DNA from 3 places in the Streptodolium elevatio genome. Region 2 is predicted to be linked to each of the others. Evidence: riboswitches for the same ligand, from Rfam matches in the RefSeq annotation. Region 2 holds a riboswitch; each other region holds the start of a gene.
The links. A riboswitch is a leader RNA that binds a small molecule or an ion and turns the genes downstream of it on or off. The one in region 2 is predicted to bind cyclic di-AMP.
Positions count from the first base shown of each region.

Region 1: another riboswitch for cyclic di-AMP. It lies ahead of ACWD12_RS21685 (NlpC/P60 family protein); the one in region 2 lies ahead of ACWD12_RS38320 (C40 family peptidase).
Region 3: another riboswitch for cyclic di-AMP. It lies ahead of ACWD12_RS12920 (transglycosylase family protein); the one in region 2 lies ahead of ACWD12_RS38320 (C40 family peptidase).

Region 1 is NZ_JBSFVE010000011.1:247,065-252,275, forward strand. It holds gene ACWD12_RS21675 (hypothetical protein) at 1-1,053, shown strand, start outside; gene ACWD12_RS21680 (hypothetical protein) at 1,082-1,453, opposite strand; cyclic di-AMP (ydaO/yuaA leader) riboswitch at 1,866-2,055, shown strand; gene ACWD12_RS21685 (NlpC/P60 family protein) at 2,061-3,059, shown strand; gene ACWD12_RS21690 (hypothetical protein) at 3,262-3,756, shown strand; gene ACWD12_RS21695 (SDR family oxidoreductase) at 3,895-4,662, opposite strand; gene ACWD12_RS21700 (UbiA family prenyltransferase) at 4,783-5,211, opposite strand, start outside.
Region 2 is NZ_JBSFVE010000037.1:11,217-16,427, forward strand. It holds gene ACWD12_RS38315 (NYN domain-containing protein) at 399-1,832, shown strand; cyclic di-AMP (ydaO/yuaA leader) riboswitch at 2,546-2,700, shown strand; gene ACWD12_RS38320 (C40 family peptidase) at 2,711-3,826, shown strand; gene ACWD12_RS38325 (hypothetical protein) at 3,961-5,211, shown strand, end outside.
Region 3 is NZ_JBSFVE010000005.1:275,595-280,805, forward strand. It holds partial or broken gene ACWD12_RS12910 (MFS transporter) at 348-743, opposite strand; gene ACWD12_RS12915 (hypothetical protein) at 835-1,233, shown strand; gene ACWD12_RS12920 (transglycosylase family protein) at 1,416-2,699, opposite strand; cyclic di-AMP (ydaO/yuaA leader) riboswitch at 2,703-2,876, opposite strand; gene ACWD12_RS12925 (N-acetyltransferase family protein) at 3,386-3,967, opposite strand; gene ACWD12_RS12930 (helix-turn-helix domain-containing protein) at 3,964-4,530, opposite strand; gene ACWD12_RS12935 (pyridoxamine 5'-phosphate oxidase family protein) at 4,604-5,211, opposite strand, start outside.

The sequences.
Region 1 (5,211 bases), on a different contig from region 2:
CGTGCGCTGAAGCCGCAGAACCGGCTGGCCCCGCCCGACCCGCGCATCGACCAGCTGGGCCTGATCCGCACGCTGATCGGGATGGCGGTGGTCGTGTGGGTCGCGGTGAAGTACGACAGCGTCGAGGGCGACAAGGTCTTCAGTGAGGCGATCCTGCACGTCACGATCTCCGTCGTGGTGGCGATGGTCGCCGTTCCGCTCTGTGCGCTGGCCTTCGTACTGCTCTCGCACGACAACGTCCGCCGGGAGACGCGTCGGGCGATGCGCTATCCGATGACCTCGATGGCCTGGTTCCTCGGGGCGGGCGGCATCCTCGCGGCGGTGGCCGCGAGCGGACTCGTCGAGGCCAAGCCGGACCACCCCGCCATGTGGGTTCTTCTGCTGCTGGGACTGGCCGGCTTCATCTGGACCGGCTTCTTCGCGATCTTCGCCTTCTTCCTGGTCCCGCGGCACCTCTTCGCGGCGGCCGACGGGCACCTGCTGATGCCCAGCCTGCTCGCGCCGACGCTGTCCTGGGCGGTCGCCGCCGTCGACTTCGCGTCTCCCGGCAACAACCGGGTGCCCGCGGTGGTCGCCATCGTCGTGACGCTCGGCGGGCCGGTCACCATCACCGCCCTGTCGGTGTGGGAGGCCAAGCGGGTCCGCGAGCTGTACGGGGTGACCTTCCGCGGCGGGCCGTGGCCCGCCCGCGTACCGGCGCACGCGGTGCAGGCGGCCCAGCAGAGGGCCCAGCGCCAGGCGTCCCGGGCCGCGGTGGTGACCGGCTTCGCGAGCGGCGGTCTCCTCGGCTGGCTCCCGCGGCAGGTGGCCCGTGCGGCGTCCGGGTCATGGGCGGCGCCGACCGGCGGCAGCGGCGGCGGCATGGCCGGGTACCAGCCCGGCTACGTCGGGGTACGCCCGTTCCCGCATGTGGCCCACGTGGTCGGGGTGCTCTTCACCTGCGGGTTCTGGAGCCTGGGATACCTGACCTCGTACCTGCGCTGGAAGCGGCGCAACGCCGCGGCCCTTCGCAACCACGGCGGTGCCCCCGGCGGCGGGCCCGGCTGGTACTGACGGGCCGCTCCGGTGCCCGGGCCGGGCGTCAGAGTCCCAGCCCGACCCAGAAGCGTGCGAGCTGGTCGAAGGCCAGCACGGCGACGGCGCCGGACGCGCACACCACCGTCGTGACGAGTCCGGCCGCGCCCCAGGCGCGGTCGGCTCGCGCGGACGTCTCGTCGCGGGCGGCCGGCAGAAACAGCGACAACCCCAGTGCGCCGCCCAGGACCGCGGCGACGATCCCGAGGCCGAACCAGACCACCGACCCGCCCTCGCCACCGGGCACGCCCTCCCACAGCATGGCCATGCCGCCGAGCCCGAGGCCCCAGGCGAGGAGCAGGGTGAGCGCGCGGACCGGGAGCGCGACGAGTGCGGGGGAGGACAACCACATCAGGCTTCGGCGCGTCGCCTCGGTCACCGGGCCTCCAAGGTGTCTGGCAAGAGCGTCTGTCGAGAAATGTCTATTTGGAGATGAGTCGTCATGATTTGACGGCACTCCTTTCGACGCTAGAGCCGACTTCGGCGAGTGGCAGCCCGGCGCATCCGAAGGAGTGACAAACCCTTCTGTTGCCCAAATATGGACAACACGGAACGTATGGTGATTTGCCATCCCGGGCCGTCAAGACGATTTCGAAACTTTTTGGGTAAGCGGACCGTCACGCTCACTCTGCGACATATCCGCATGTCATCCCCGCAGGCAGGAATGGCCGTCATGCGGCTTCGGCGACTTGACGCGGCCTTTATCCGTCCGGAAACGCACCTCGCGAGTTGTGGTCGCACGAACGTTCTGTCTAGCGTCACCCCCGGTTTCGCCGCCCAGGCGTGGCCCGCCGACCGGAACGCCGAATCCCGTCCCCGGTCCCGGCGATGATGCACGACATCCGGACGGGAGCGGGGGAACCAGGTGGTATGCCGTACCCGGACATCCGGGTCCGGCTCGGGGTGAAGCCGCGCAGCGCGCGGCCGGGCCGCTCCGGTCCGAATCCGACAGCTCACCTCGCAGGCGGCAGGAGAGGAACGACTTCATGCTGTCTGCCCACAGCGTTCGCTGCCTGGTGGCCGCCGCCGGTATAGCCGGCCTCGGCGCCACGCTCACCGCGACCGCCGCCCACGCCGCGCCCGCCGCCCCCACCTTCCCGCGGAACGCCCCGGTCTCGGCGCCGGACGACGCGGCCGCCCCCGCACCGGACGTCACCGTCACCCCCGCACCCGCACCCGCCGCCGCCCCGGCCGCGCCCGCCCCGCTCGCCACGTACACCGTGGTCGCCGGCGACACCCTCTCGGAGATCGCCCAGGCGAAGGACATCCCGGGTAACTGGCAGGCGCTGTACGACATCAACCGGGACCAGCTGCCCCGCGGCGCCGACTGGATCGACATCGGCCAGGTCCTCAAGCTCGCGGGTGTCACGCAGGACGCCGCGCCGCAGAGGCCGGCCGCCGCGCCGAGCGCCCCGAGCACGTCGACCACCGAGAAGACGTCCACCAGGACCGCGCCGAAGACCTCGACGAACACCAAGCCGCAGAGCTCGTCGTCGAAGCTGACCGTCGACGCCCCCGCGAAGGCCCCGACCCGGTCCACGAACCAGGACACCTCGGGCACCACCGCCAAGACCACGACCACGCCCAAGACGCCGACGCAGCAGTCGACGGGCAGCACCGTCGCCGCACCGTCGTCCGGCAAGGCCGCCACCGCCATCGCGTTCGCGAAGGCGCAGCTCGGCAAGCCGTACGTCTACGGCGCCGCGGGCCCGGACGCGTACGACTGCTCCGGCCTGGTCCAGGCCGCGTGGAAGGCGGCCGGCGTGTCGCTGCCGCGCGTCACCAACGCGCAGTTCGCGGCCGGCAACAAGGTCTCGGTCTCCAACCTGCAGCCCGGTGACCTGGTCTTCTACTACTCGGGCATCAGCCACGTCGGCATGTACCTGGGCGACGGCAAGATCATCCACGCGCCGAACTCGCGCAGCGTCGTCAAGATCGTCGACGTCGACTCGATGCCGATCGCCGGAGCCACGCGCCCCGCGTGACCCCGCCCCCTCGGTGGCACACCCGGCGGCCCGACCGCCGGAGACACAACCCCTGACCGGCCCCGCGCGGACGGCGGTCCACGCTTCTCAGCTCGTGGACCCGCCGTCCGCGCGGGTGTCCGCAGGGGTCTGCCGCGTTTCTCGCGCCCGCCTCCGGGCAGGCGACGAGTAGAGACCCCGGCGCGGTACGGAGGTGTCCATCATGTCCGGGCCCGCACTCAGCAGACGCGAGCGCCTGATTCTGCGCGACATCGAACGCGACCTCCTCGACGACGAGGAATTCGTGCTCCGCATGAGCGACCTGATGCGTGCCGTGCCTCCGGTCGACGAGCGCACGGCCGGCGAACCTCCGCCCGTCGGGACGCTGCCCGACCGGACCGTGCCGGACCGCGCGCCGCCGCCCGTCGGGCACCCCCGGGAAAGGCCCCCTCGCCGAACGAGGCTGCGCCGGATACGGCCGCCGGGCGCCTCGCCGTACGGCGACGCGCCGCCGCGGGCCCGGTCCCGGCGCACCCGCTTCCGCGAGGCCGTACGCGACCACGGACTGGTGCTCCTCGTGCCGGTTTGCGCCGCGCTGGCCGCCGTGACGTTCGGCGGGGCACCCGTGTACTTCGCCGCGGTGTTCGCCGTCGTGCTGGTGGCGACCGTCGCGGTCGGCGTCAGCCGCTACCGGCACCGCCGTCGCCGCAGGTCCTGAGCACCAGGTCCTGAGCACCAGGTCCGCGTCTCCAGAACCTGGGCACCGGAACCTGAGCACCAGACCCGCCGCACCGGAATCCTGAGCGGCAAGTCCTGATGACCGTGGCCTGAGCGCCGACGACGACGGCCCCGCGCGTCAGCCGATGCCGCCGGTCGCCCGGATGTTCTGGCCCGTGAGCCACCGCGCGTCGTGCCCCGCGAGGAACGCGACCACGTCGGCGACGTCGGACGGCTCGCCGAGCCGTGCCAGCGGCGACATCTGCGCGGCCATCTCCAGCGCCTCGGGCGGGTTGGTGCCGCGCAGCAGGTCCGTGTCGGTCGCGCCGGGGGAAACCACGTTGGCGGTGATGCCGCGTATCCCGAGCTCGCGCGCGGCGACGTACGTCAGCTGCTCGATAGCGCCCTTGCTCGCCGCATAAGGCGCGATGCCGGGGGCCGACCGCACGGTGTTGAGCGTCGAGATCGTGATGATGCGGCCCCCGTCGCGCATCTGCCGGGCGGCGTACTGGAGCAGCAGGAACACCGACCGCATATCGGTTGCCAGGACCTTGTCGAACAGGTCCGGGTCGAGGTCCGCCAGCGGTGTCGGGACGAACGCGGTCGCGGCGTTGTTGACCAGGATGTCGAGGCCGCCGAACTCGGCCTCGGCCTCGCGCACCAGGCGGTCCGCGGCGTCCGGCTCGGTCAGGTCGACCTGCACCGCCCGCACCTTGCCGCCGTGTTCGGCCACGCAGCGCACGACGTCCTCGGCGGCGGCGTGGCTGGTCGCGTAATTGAACAGCACGTGCGCGCCGTCCCGGCACAGGCGTTCCACGATCCCGCGGCCGATCCCGCGCGAACCGCCGGTCACCACGGCCGTCTTGCCCTCCAGCGATCTGCCCTGCGGTGTCTGGTCCTCCGGCATGGGAACTCCCCGAGTCACGTGCGGACAACGTCTCCCAAGCCCTGCCCACGGTGATCACAGGTCATGCCGTCGGGCCGGGCCGCGTCGGCGGGGAGCGTACCGCCGCGGCCGCCCCGCCACTCAGGTCAGCGTGTCGGCGCGCATCACCAGGAGCAGCACGGTCAGACCCGCGACGGCGACCGCCGCGCGGAAGGGCACGGTCGAGTCGGCGTCCGGGACACCGATGCCCAGCCCCGCGGTCGCCGCCGCCGCTGCCAGGACCGCCCAGTCGGTCGGCCGCGCCGCGCCGGCCGGGCCGAGGGCCATGGTGGCAACGGCCGTCAGCAGCACGGCGGGTGCGATGCGCCGCACCCGGGCCGCACCCAGGCGGTGCGGGAGACCGCGCACGCCCGTCGCCCGATCGGCGTCCAGGTCAGGCAGCACGTTCACCAGATGCGCACCGACCCCCAGGAGCGCCGCCCCGGACACCGCCCACCACGCCGGCCACGGCGCCCCGGGCAACCCGAGGGTGACGAAGGCGGGCAGCACGCCGAACCCCACGGCATAGGG
Region 2 (5,211 bases):
AGACGACTTCGGGCCGCGACCGTTCGGCCGACACGCATGCCTCGGGCGGCAACGGCTACGCGGGTCCCGCGGTCGGCGGCGAGGCGTCGCCCGGCGCGGCACACGCTGCCCGGAGCGGCGGCGCGGGTGCCCAGCCGCCGGCGGACGACTCGCGGAGCGGCGGTTCCGCGTACGGCGACGATTCCCTGCTGCGGGCGGCACTGTCCGGCGGCAGGCGCCATGCCCCGGCGAACGGCGCCGACACGGCGGACACCCGCGCAGCGCAGTTGCCCGGGGTCGGCGCGGACGGCGTTGGCGGCGGGGAGAATGCCGGCGGACGCGCCGCCCCGGTGCGGGACGAGGGCGACACCGCGGCCTCGTCGGATGACGACGGCCCTGCCGACGCGGACGCGGACGGCGTGGCCGAGGCGGGATCCGAGTCCGACACCGGCGCTGCGTTCGAGGCCGAGTCGGCGCCGGAATCCGGCGCGGACGCCCACGCCGACGGTCAGGACGGCGCTCACGACGACCCCACCGACCACGACGCCGCGCCCCGCGGGCCGCTGCCCGACGGTGTGCGCCAGCGGGTGATCGCCCTCGCGGCGGACGGCCTCGGCGCCATGACGTCCGACGAGATTCCGGTCCCGCTGCGGCAGTTCGCCCGGTTCACCCCGTCGCGACGGGCCAAGCTGGCGGCCACGCCGCTGGCCGGGGTGCTGGAGAACGACCCGGTGTTCCGGCAGCGGATAGCGGAGCGCCTGCGCCGCGGACTCCCGGACCTCGCGGCGGCTTTGGACGCGGGGCGCCCGCCCGCCGCGGCCGATCCGCTGGACGTCGCCGCCGCCGCGTACCTCCTGCGGCCGCCCGGGTGGGTCGCGCTGCTCGACACCGCGGGGCAGGCCGCCGAGCGCGCGGCCCAGGACCGTGCGGGCGCCGAGGCCGCCGCCGTGGTGGACCGGCTGGAGTCGGAGCTTGGCGCGCTGCGTGCCGCCGCCCGTACCGAGCAGGAGAAGTTGCGGGCCGACCTGGAGGAGGCCCGCAAGGAGGCCGAGCAGTTGCGCCGCCAGGTCCGCGGCCTCCAGGGCGGCGCGAAGCACGCCGAGAAGGAGGCGAAGCGCGCCCAGGCGGAGTTGGCGACCGTACGCGCCGAGGCGCAGACGGCGATCGCCGCCGCGGACAAGGAGACGCGCCGCCTGCGCAGCAGGGTCTCCGAGGTGGAGTCCGCCCTCGAAGCCAGCCGCCGGGCCGCGCGCGAGGGCCGCAGCATGGAGGACACGCGCGTACGCCTGCTCCTCGACACGGTCCTCGAAGCCGCCCAGGGGCTGCGCCGCGAACTGGCCCTGCCGCCGGTCGGCATCCGCCCCGCGGACACCGTCGACGCCGTGGCGCCCGAGGGGGCGAGCCCCAAGGACATCGCCAAGCGCGCGCTCGAAGGCGACGACCCCGCGCTCCTGGACCAGTTGCTGAGCCTGCCGCAGGCGCACCTGGTGATCGACGGCTACAACGTCACCAAGACGGGCTACCCGTCGCTCGCCCTTTCGGAGCAGCGCGTACGCCTACTCGGGGGACTTGCCGTCATCGCCGCGCAGAGCGGCGCCGAGGTCACCTGTGTGTTCGACGGCGCGCAATTGGACGCCCCCGTGCTGCTCGCCCCGCCCCGCGGGGTGCGGGTGCGCTTCAGCAAGGCGGGGGAGACCGCGGACGAGCTCATCCGCCGCCTGGTGCGCGCCGAACCGCCGGGCCGTCCCGTGATCGTGGTCTCGTCGGACCGCGAAGTCGCCGACGGTGTAAGGCGGGCGGGGGCGCGCCCGGTGCCGTCGACGATGCTGCTGCGCCGGCTCGCCCGCGGCTGACCGCCGCGCCGCCCCGTGCGATGCGTCCCATCTCGACCGCCGTGGTTGACATGTGACGTTGTGTCAGTGCCCGTCCCTACCGTGTGTTCCAGGAGCAACCGCTCCATCGCAGCTCCATCGGAACGCAACGGAAGAGGTGGACGACCATGCGGGTCTGCTGCCGTACGTGCCGTGCCCGAGGTCCGGCGTGTGCTGATTGTGTGGTCCCTCAAATTCTCGACGATAAATCGGACTTTTCGCCCGATGCGTCGAAATCCAACGAGTCGGTTCCGGTGTGCCGACACGCCGTGGTGGATGTGGGATATCCCACAATGCGCCGTAACGACACCGATACGGGTGATTCGCCCGTAGGGCGGAATTCGGGAATTACCGGGTGTCTCGACCTCTCGCCGGAAACCGTCGACCGCATAGCCCTGCTCGCTGAGGCGGGCCTGTCCCGCCCCCTCCGGTACGTCCCTGACCTGCGCGAAGATCCGTCGAAGCCGACTCCTCGGGAGCCGCGCCAAGCGGCCGCCGAGCCGCCCGCACAACGCCGTAAACCGCCACGAAAGTATGAACAGATGGTCGCTCTCTGATCACGCTCGGTGGACCCGGAAGCATTAATCACGAGATCTCTTGTAAAACTTCGGCGATTGATTTGAACGGATCAAGCCCGGGTCACTAATGTCTCGGGCTGAGTGCCCGCAATGTCGATCGTCCAGCCAGGGCGGCGGCGGGGACTCCCGCCGAGTCCGACGAGGCCGCGAGGCCGAGCCGGAGCCGGGGAACCATTCCCCGTGGGGTGAATCGACACGAAGTCTGTGTCGTAGGGCGTCTCTTCCGGCCCGAACCCGTCAGCTCACCCGGTAGGCGGGCGTAGGAAGAAGGAGTTCGCCTACGTGGCGTCCCACCGACGGCCGAAGAAACCGAGCAAGGCGCGCGTCGGCGTGCTCACCGCCGCTGCAGCCACCGCGGTGGCGCTCTCGCCCGGCATGTCCCAGGCCGACCCGGCCCCTTCCAAGGACCAGGTCAAGGCCCAGATCAACGAGCTGACCCATCAGGCCGAGGTCGCGACCGAGGAGCTCAACGGCTTCCAGGAGAAGACCGAGCTGCTGCAGGGCCAGGTCTCGCAGATCCAGGAGCGGATCGCCCAGGAGCAGTCCGACCTCATCTCGCTGCAGAGCACCATGGGGGTGATCGCCAGTGCGCAATACCGCAACGCCGGCGTCGACCCCACGCTCCAGCTCATGCTGTCGGAGAAGCCCGACGAGTACCTGAGCAAGGCGGCCGCGCTCGATCAGATCACCGCGCAGCAGGCCGCCTCGATCGAGCAGATCCAGGCCAAGAAGCGCACGCTCGACCAGGAGCGCACCGAGGCCTCCGCGAAGCTCGGCGAGCTCGAGGACACCCGCAAGAACCTCTCGGCCAAGAAGGCCGAGGTCGAGAAGAAGCTCCAGCAGGCCCAGGCCCTGCTGAACACGCTGACCGAGGCCGAGCGCGCCGCGATCCTCGCCGAGGAAGGCCACGGCGACACGATCGAGGCGGACGACCGCGCGTCGCGCGACGAGGCGCGTACCCCGTCGTCCACCGCGCCGACCACCACCAAGCCTTCGCCGACCACCACCAAGCCGGAGACCGAGACCCCCAAGGTCACCGTCCCGGTCAGCGGGCGGGCCGGTGCCGCCGTCGCGGCCGCCGCGTCGAAGGTCGGCAAGCCGTACGTGTACGGCGCGACAGGCCCCAACTCCTTCGACTGCTCCGGCCTCACCGGCTGGGCGTGGAAGCAGGCGGGCGTCTCGCTGCCGCGTACCTCGCAGGCGCAGGCCGGCGCCGGCCGCAGCGTCCCGGTCGACCAGATCCAGCCCGGCGACCTGGTCATCTACTACAGCGGCATGTCGCACGTCGGGATCTACGCGGGCGGCGGGCAGATCATCCACGCCCCCAAGCCCGGCACCAACGTGCGCTACGCGCCGCTGCACTCGATGAAGGTCGTCAAGGTCGTCCGTCCCTCCTGACGCGTCCGCCGACTCACCGCCCCTGATGCCGCACCGCGCCACCGGAGGCCGAACCTCCCGGTCCCCACGCCGGGAGGTTCCCGGTGCGCGGAACTCGGCGGGTGGCCCCGTTCGCGGTCTCGTACGATCAGTCCGTGGACGACCGGGGCCCTAGGGCGCGACGGATCCCGCGGTGGCTCCTGGTATTCGCGGCAATCTGCGCCGCGATATCCACCGGAATCGCCCTGGGAGTCATCGGCCTGGGCTCGGACGGTTCGAGCCGCGGGTCCGCTCCCGGCGCGAGCCCCTCTCCGCCGGTACAGGCCGCCGACCTGCCCGCCGGCCAGGAGAAGCACACCGATCCGCGCAACGAGGCGATCGCCCGGCTGCTGGAGCGCCGGGCGACGGCGGTGCGGACCCACGACCGCGCCGCGTACCTCGCGACGATCGACCCGGCGGCGAAGGCCTTCCACGACGCGCAGGCCGCGGCGTTCGACAACGCGGCGCAGATTCCCTTCGCGTCGTGGGACTACGAACTGGTCGCCGCCGACGCGTTCACCCTTCCGGAGCAGCGCCTCGCGACTTTCGCGGGCGCCACGGTGTTCGCCGCGCAGGTCGACCTGACGTACCGCATCGAGGGCTTCGACAGCGCGCCCGTGCGCAGCCCGCAGTACCTGACCTTTGTGCTCCGCGACGGTGCCTGGTTGATCGCCGCCGACACCGACGGCACCGACAGCGGCATGCGCGGCGCGGTGCAGGTGTGGGACCTGGGACCGGTCACGGTGCTGCGCGGGGACTCGGGCATCGTGCTCGGGGTCGGCGACGGGACAGACCTGCGGTCGTACCAGAAGGACATGGACACCGCGGTGCCCGACGTCCACAAGGTGTGGGGCGGCGTGTGGGCCGGGAAGGCCGTCGTGATCGTCCCGGCCAACCAGGAGCAAATGGCCCGCCTGCTCGGTGCCGAGCCGCAGCAGTACGCGCGCATCGCCGCGGTGACCACCGGCGAGCGCGGCGCCGACGTCGACGCGGCCGCCGCCGACCGGGTCATCGTCAACCCGGACGCGTTCCGCGAACTCGGCGCGGTCGAGCGGCGCGTCGTCATGACCCACGAGATCACCCACGTCGCGAGCCGGGCGTTCACCCGCAACTGGACCCCCACGTGGCTGTCCGAGGGCTTCGCGGACTACGTGGGGTACCTCAACTCCGGCCAGACCATCCGCAGTGCCGCCCCCGAGCTCCGCCGTGACGTCCGCGAGGGGCGGGTGCCCCGCACGCTGCCCGCGGACGAGCAGTTCGAGACCACGCAGGAGGCGCTGCCGCAGGCGTACGAGATGGGCTGGCTTGCCTGCCGGATGATCGCCGAGCGCTGGGGACAGGAGAAACTGGTCGAGTTCTACCGCGCG
Region 3 (5,211 bases), on a different contig from region 2:
ACGACAACGCACGCACGTCGTGAATCTCCCATTTCCGTAGGTTCCGGCTTCGGCCTGCGATTCTGCGGTACGAAGGGGGCCTTGCCGCAAGGCCCCCCATGCGCTATAAGTTGAGAGTGGCAAGGAGAGAACATTCCTCCTTGCCTTTCTTTTTGCGGCGGTTTGGGCCGCACGGCGCCCTGGTTTTGCGACCGTTCGCTTCTGGCTGCCGGATGGGGCTGCCGGCGGACTGCCGGACCGGGGTATCTCACGGGCCGGCGCTATCCGCGGCGAATTCGGGCGAGGCGGTACGGCGCAACGTACGCCATTTGCCTCGCGTGCGCGCCGCAACCCCCCGTCACGCGGCGCAACGCGCGCAGGCGCGGGACGGCCCACAGCAGCCGCGCTCCGGCCGTCGCCTTCGCGCGGACGCCGCCGGCGTGACCGACCGGGGCGGCGGGCCTGGGTTTCGGGAGGGCCGCCGAGACGACGAGCGCCGCCGACGCCGCGAAGCCGGCGACCGTGCCGGCGAAGAGCCAGTCGTACGACGCGACCGCGAGCAAACCGGCCGCGAGCGCCGGGCTGAGCAGGCTCTCCAGGTCGTACGCGAGCCGCGACATCGACAGAGCCCGCGTGTACTGCCGTTCCTCGCGCAGGACTTCGGGGATCGTCGCCTGGAACGTCGGGGTGAAGGCCGCGGACGCCGCCTGGAGCAGGAAGATCAGCAGGTAGATCTGCCACACCTGGGTGACGAACGGCAGCGCGGCATCGTAGGGCGGGCGATGTGAAGGGCCGTGGATTGCGGCACCCGAAGGGCTTGACCTCAAGTTCGCTTCAAGTTCAAGGATGGTCCGCATGAACAGCGACAACGACGCCATCCTGCTCTTCCACAACACGATGCGGATCACCGCCGGGCACCTGGAGGGCTTCCGCAAAGCCATCGCCGACGCCGTCGGGTTCGCCGAACGCCACGGACCCCAGCTCATGGTCGAAGTCTTCGTCGACGAACCGGAGATGACCGCGCACAGTTTCCAGTTGTTCCGGGATTCGGACGCGGTCCGCACGCACTGGCGGCTCGCGGATCCGTACATTCAAGGGGTGATGGAGCACTGCCGCGTCGAGAGCTTCGAGGTGTACGGCGAGCCGGACGCGGAAGTGACGGCCGGTATACGCGAGGGAGTCGGCGAGGGTGCCGTCACCTTCGCCCCGCAGGTCGCCGGATTCCTGCGCTTCGGCGCGGCACTCGCAAGCTGAATGCACGCTGAACTGCCGGACCGGTCAGGCCGTTCGGCAGACCGGTCAAGCCATGTGCGGACCCGGTCGCAGCGACCCGGGTGTGCGGACGCGGCGACGCCCGGCCGGAGGAGTCCGGCCGGGCGTCGGTTTTACTGCTGTCCCGCGTCAGCCCCACAACTGCGCGGGGCGTCTGGTGTGGCTCAGATGCTGACGCCGTGGGCGCGCAGGTAAGCCAGCGGGTTGATGTCCGAGCCGTAGTTCGGGGTGGTGCGGATCTCGAAGTGCAGGTGCGGGCCGGTCGAGTTGCCGGTCGAGCCGGACAGACCGATCTGCTGGCCGGTCGAGACCTGCTGGCCGACCGACACGGACGAGGACGACAGGTGGCCGTACTGGCTGTACTTGCCGTCGGCGTGCTTGATGACGACCTCGTTGCCGTACGCGCCGCCCCAGCCGGACTTGACGACCGTGCCGGAGGTGACCGCCTTGACGGAGGTGCCCGACGCGGCGGAGAAGTCCTCACCGGTGTGGCCGTTCGACCACAGCGAGCCCGAGTTGCCGTACGAGCCGTGCGGCGCGCCCGGGACCGGACGGGTGTAGCCCGACGCGGAGGACGACGACGCGGTGGCGTTGTCGGTCGAGTTCTTGGCCGTGCTGCCGGACTTCGCGGTCGAGCTGCCGGAGTCGGTGCTCAGCTTGGCGCCGGCCTGGTTCTTGGCCTGGTTCTTCGTGCTGCCGGTGTTGGCGGAGGACTTGGTGTCCTCGGTGAGCTTGGCACCGGTCTGCGGGGCCGCGGCCTGGCCGCCGGCCAGGGCCAGCTTCTGGCCCGCGTAGATCATGTTCGGGTTGCCGCCGACGACGCCGCGGTTGTCCTGGTACAGCTTCTCCCAGCCGCCGTCGACGTGCTGGGCGTCGGCGATCTTCGAGAGAGTGTCGCCGACGACGACGGTGTACGAGGTGCTGCCGGTCGACGCGGACGCGGGAGCCTTGCTCTCGGTCTTCGCCTCGGACTTGGTGTCCTCGGAGAGCTGCGAGCCGGACTGGCTCTTCGGGGCGGCGTTCTGGGACTTGGTGGTCGAGCTGCCGGTGGAGCCGGTGTCGATCGAGGGGGTACCGCTGTTCTTGGTCAGGCCCGCCTTGACGGAGCAGACCGGCCAGGCGCCGGGGCCCTGGCCCGCGAGCACCTTCTCGGCGATCGCGATCTGCTGGTCCTTGGTGGCCAGGTCGGCGCGGTCGGCGTACTGGCCGCCGCCGAACGCGTTCCAGGTGCTCTGGGTGAACTGCAGGCCGCCGTAGAAGCCGTTGCCCGAGTTGATGGACCAATTGCCGGTGCTCTCGCACTGGGCGACCTTGTCCCAGGTGCTCACCGGGGCGGCGGAAGCGCTCGTGGCGCCGATCAGGGGGGCGGCGATCGCGGCACCGGTGACACCGGCGGCGACGGCGATGCGGGACTTCGTGGTCAGACGGTTGCGAGTTGCGGACAGCATCAAGCGTTTCCTCTCCTACGCCTGCGAGGTGAGCTGTCGGATTCGGGCTGGAGTTGCCCGGCCGCTCTCGTCCGCCCTTCGGAAAGGGCCGTCGAGCGCGGCTTCACCCCTAGCCGTCCCGGTTGTCGCCGGGCCGGCGCGTTTCACCTGGTTCCCCCGCTTCTGCCGTGGTTGCTTCTCAGCTGTCCCGTCTCGGCCGGCGGCAGAATTCGGCGTTCCGGTGAGCGGGGTCGATGTGTGGGACACCGACGCCGAGAAAGGTAGGCAGACGGACTCCGACAACTCAAATCCCCTCCCCGCAAAGCCGGTTTGGGAATATCGGCGTTCGGGGAATAGGCCACGCGGTGTAGTTCGGGGCGACCGGTATGTGTGCGGATTTCTCCGTACGGTGATCACCGGGCCACGCAGGGCATGATCGCCTCACCCAAAGTGGCCCGGGGGTGATGCAGCGTCGATTCGGTAAAGCAGGGGCAAAGTTATGAGAATCCGGCGCATCACCGCGATTAGGACGTTCCGGATGTGGGGAAGCTGCCTCCCGGCGCGCGCACGAGCCCGCTGAAACCGTCAACACACGTTTGACCGACGGGGCGCGCGCGGATCCACAAGGTCACCGGGGGCATTTCCGGCCGGTGATCCGTCGCGGGACGCGTCGCGTCAGGAGCCGTTCTTCACCGGCTTGTAGAGGTTCACGGCTTGTAGAGGGTCACCGGCTTGTAGAAGAAGGTGCAGTCGCGCAGGACGCCGTCCGGATCGGCCGCGTACGCCGGGACGACGCCGTAGCGCGTCCAGCCCGCCGCCTCGTACATGCGCTCGGCCGGGCTCTCCGTCTCGGTGTCGAGCATGAGCAGCGTGATGCCGGCCTCGGCCGCGTGCGCCTCGGCGGTCGCCAGCAGCGCGCGGCCCAGACCTTGCCCGCGTGCGTCGCGGTGGACCATCAGCTTGACCACGTCGGCGCGGTGCGCGCCGTTCGCCCAGGAGCTGAAGGCCAGGCAGACCGTGCCGAGCACGCGGCCGTGGAAGGCGGCACCGTCGGAGGCGCTGTCGGGGGCGCGGTTGTACGCGGTCCACACGACGAAGGCGCCCGCGCGCACGGCGTCCGCCTGGCTGTGCCACCACGCGGCGCCGTCGCCGGGCGTGAACGGAGTGCGGAAGCCGAGCGACGCACCGCCGGTCACGGTGTCGGCGAGCAGTTCCCCGAGAGCGGGCACGGCGTCGTCGAACGCGTCCGCCGGCAGGCGACGGATCCCGACCCGGGGCGCGGCCGTCACGGCGCGACCACCACGAGTGCGTACCGGACGGGCCGTGCGCCCGGGCAGGCGTACGCGGACGGCCCCCACAACCGGAAGCTCATCGCGTCGCCCTCGTCGAGCGTGTGCGTCGTGCCCTCGACGGTGACGGCGAGCGTGCCGTCGAGGACGCGGATGTGGTGTTCGAGGCCCGGCGTCGGCGGGCCGTCGTACGCGATGTGCGCGCCCGGGGCGAGCAGGCCCTCGACGACCTCGGCGCGCAGGTCCGGGTTCGGCGGGGACACCGAGCGCCGCACGAAGCCCGAGGCCTCGTCGGTCCAGACCCGCTGTTCCTCGGCGCGCACGACGCGGACGGCCTCGGCGCCGGACTCGACCTCGGCGAGCAGACGCGACATCGTGCGCCCGTACGCCGTGCAGAGCTTGTTCAGCAGTGCCGCCGTCGGGCTGATCTCGGCGCGTTCGAGGCGCGAGAGGGTGGAGCGGCTCACACCGGTCCGGCCGGCGAGTTCGTCCAGGGACCAGGTGTGCTCGACGCGTAGCGCGGTGAGTCGCCGGGCGAGGCGTTCGTCGACGTCGTCTCTCATATGCGGGATGGTATCCCGCATATGAGAGAACCGTAGGTGGGGGTTCCGTCGATACACGGTCATCCGCACGCCGTCATCCGCGCCGGGCCAGCCACTCCTTCAGGTACGCGGGCGGCTCGCCCTCCACCCCGGCGTCCGGGCGCGGCGTCCCGGCCGCCGTGCGCAGCGGGACCACCCCGGCCCAGTGGCCGAGCTCTCGGTCGGCCGCGTCCTCGGCGAGCCCGTGCGAGCGGACCTTCGCCGCGACGTCGGACAGGTCGAGGGCGAACAGGCCGGTCTGGGCGGCTTCCTTCGGGCTCGGCGGGCGGCTGTCGGCGTACCGCCCGGGCACGAGGTGGTCGATCATCGTGGCCCAGCCGCGCGCGGTCTCCGCGGGGTCGGTCACCCGGCGCAGCGGCCCGTGGGCGATCACGCAGCGGTAGTCCATGGAGTGGTGCATGGCCGCGCGCGACAGGACAAGGGAGTCCGCGAGCGTCACCGCGAAGGAGACCGGCAGGCCCTCGTCTCCCGCGTGGCGGACCGCGATGGCCAGGTGCGAGCCGCTCGACACGTGGAGGTAGAGGCGTCCGCCGTCGCGGCCGAAGATCAGCGGCAGGATCTGCGGCTGCCCGAAGGCGGTGAACGCGACGTGCGCGAGAAACGCCTCGTCGAGGATCGCGTGCACGGTCTCCGCGTCGTAGC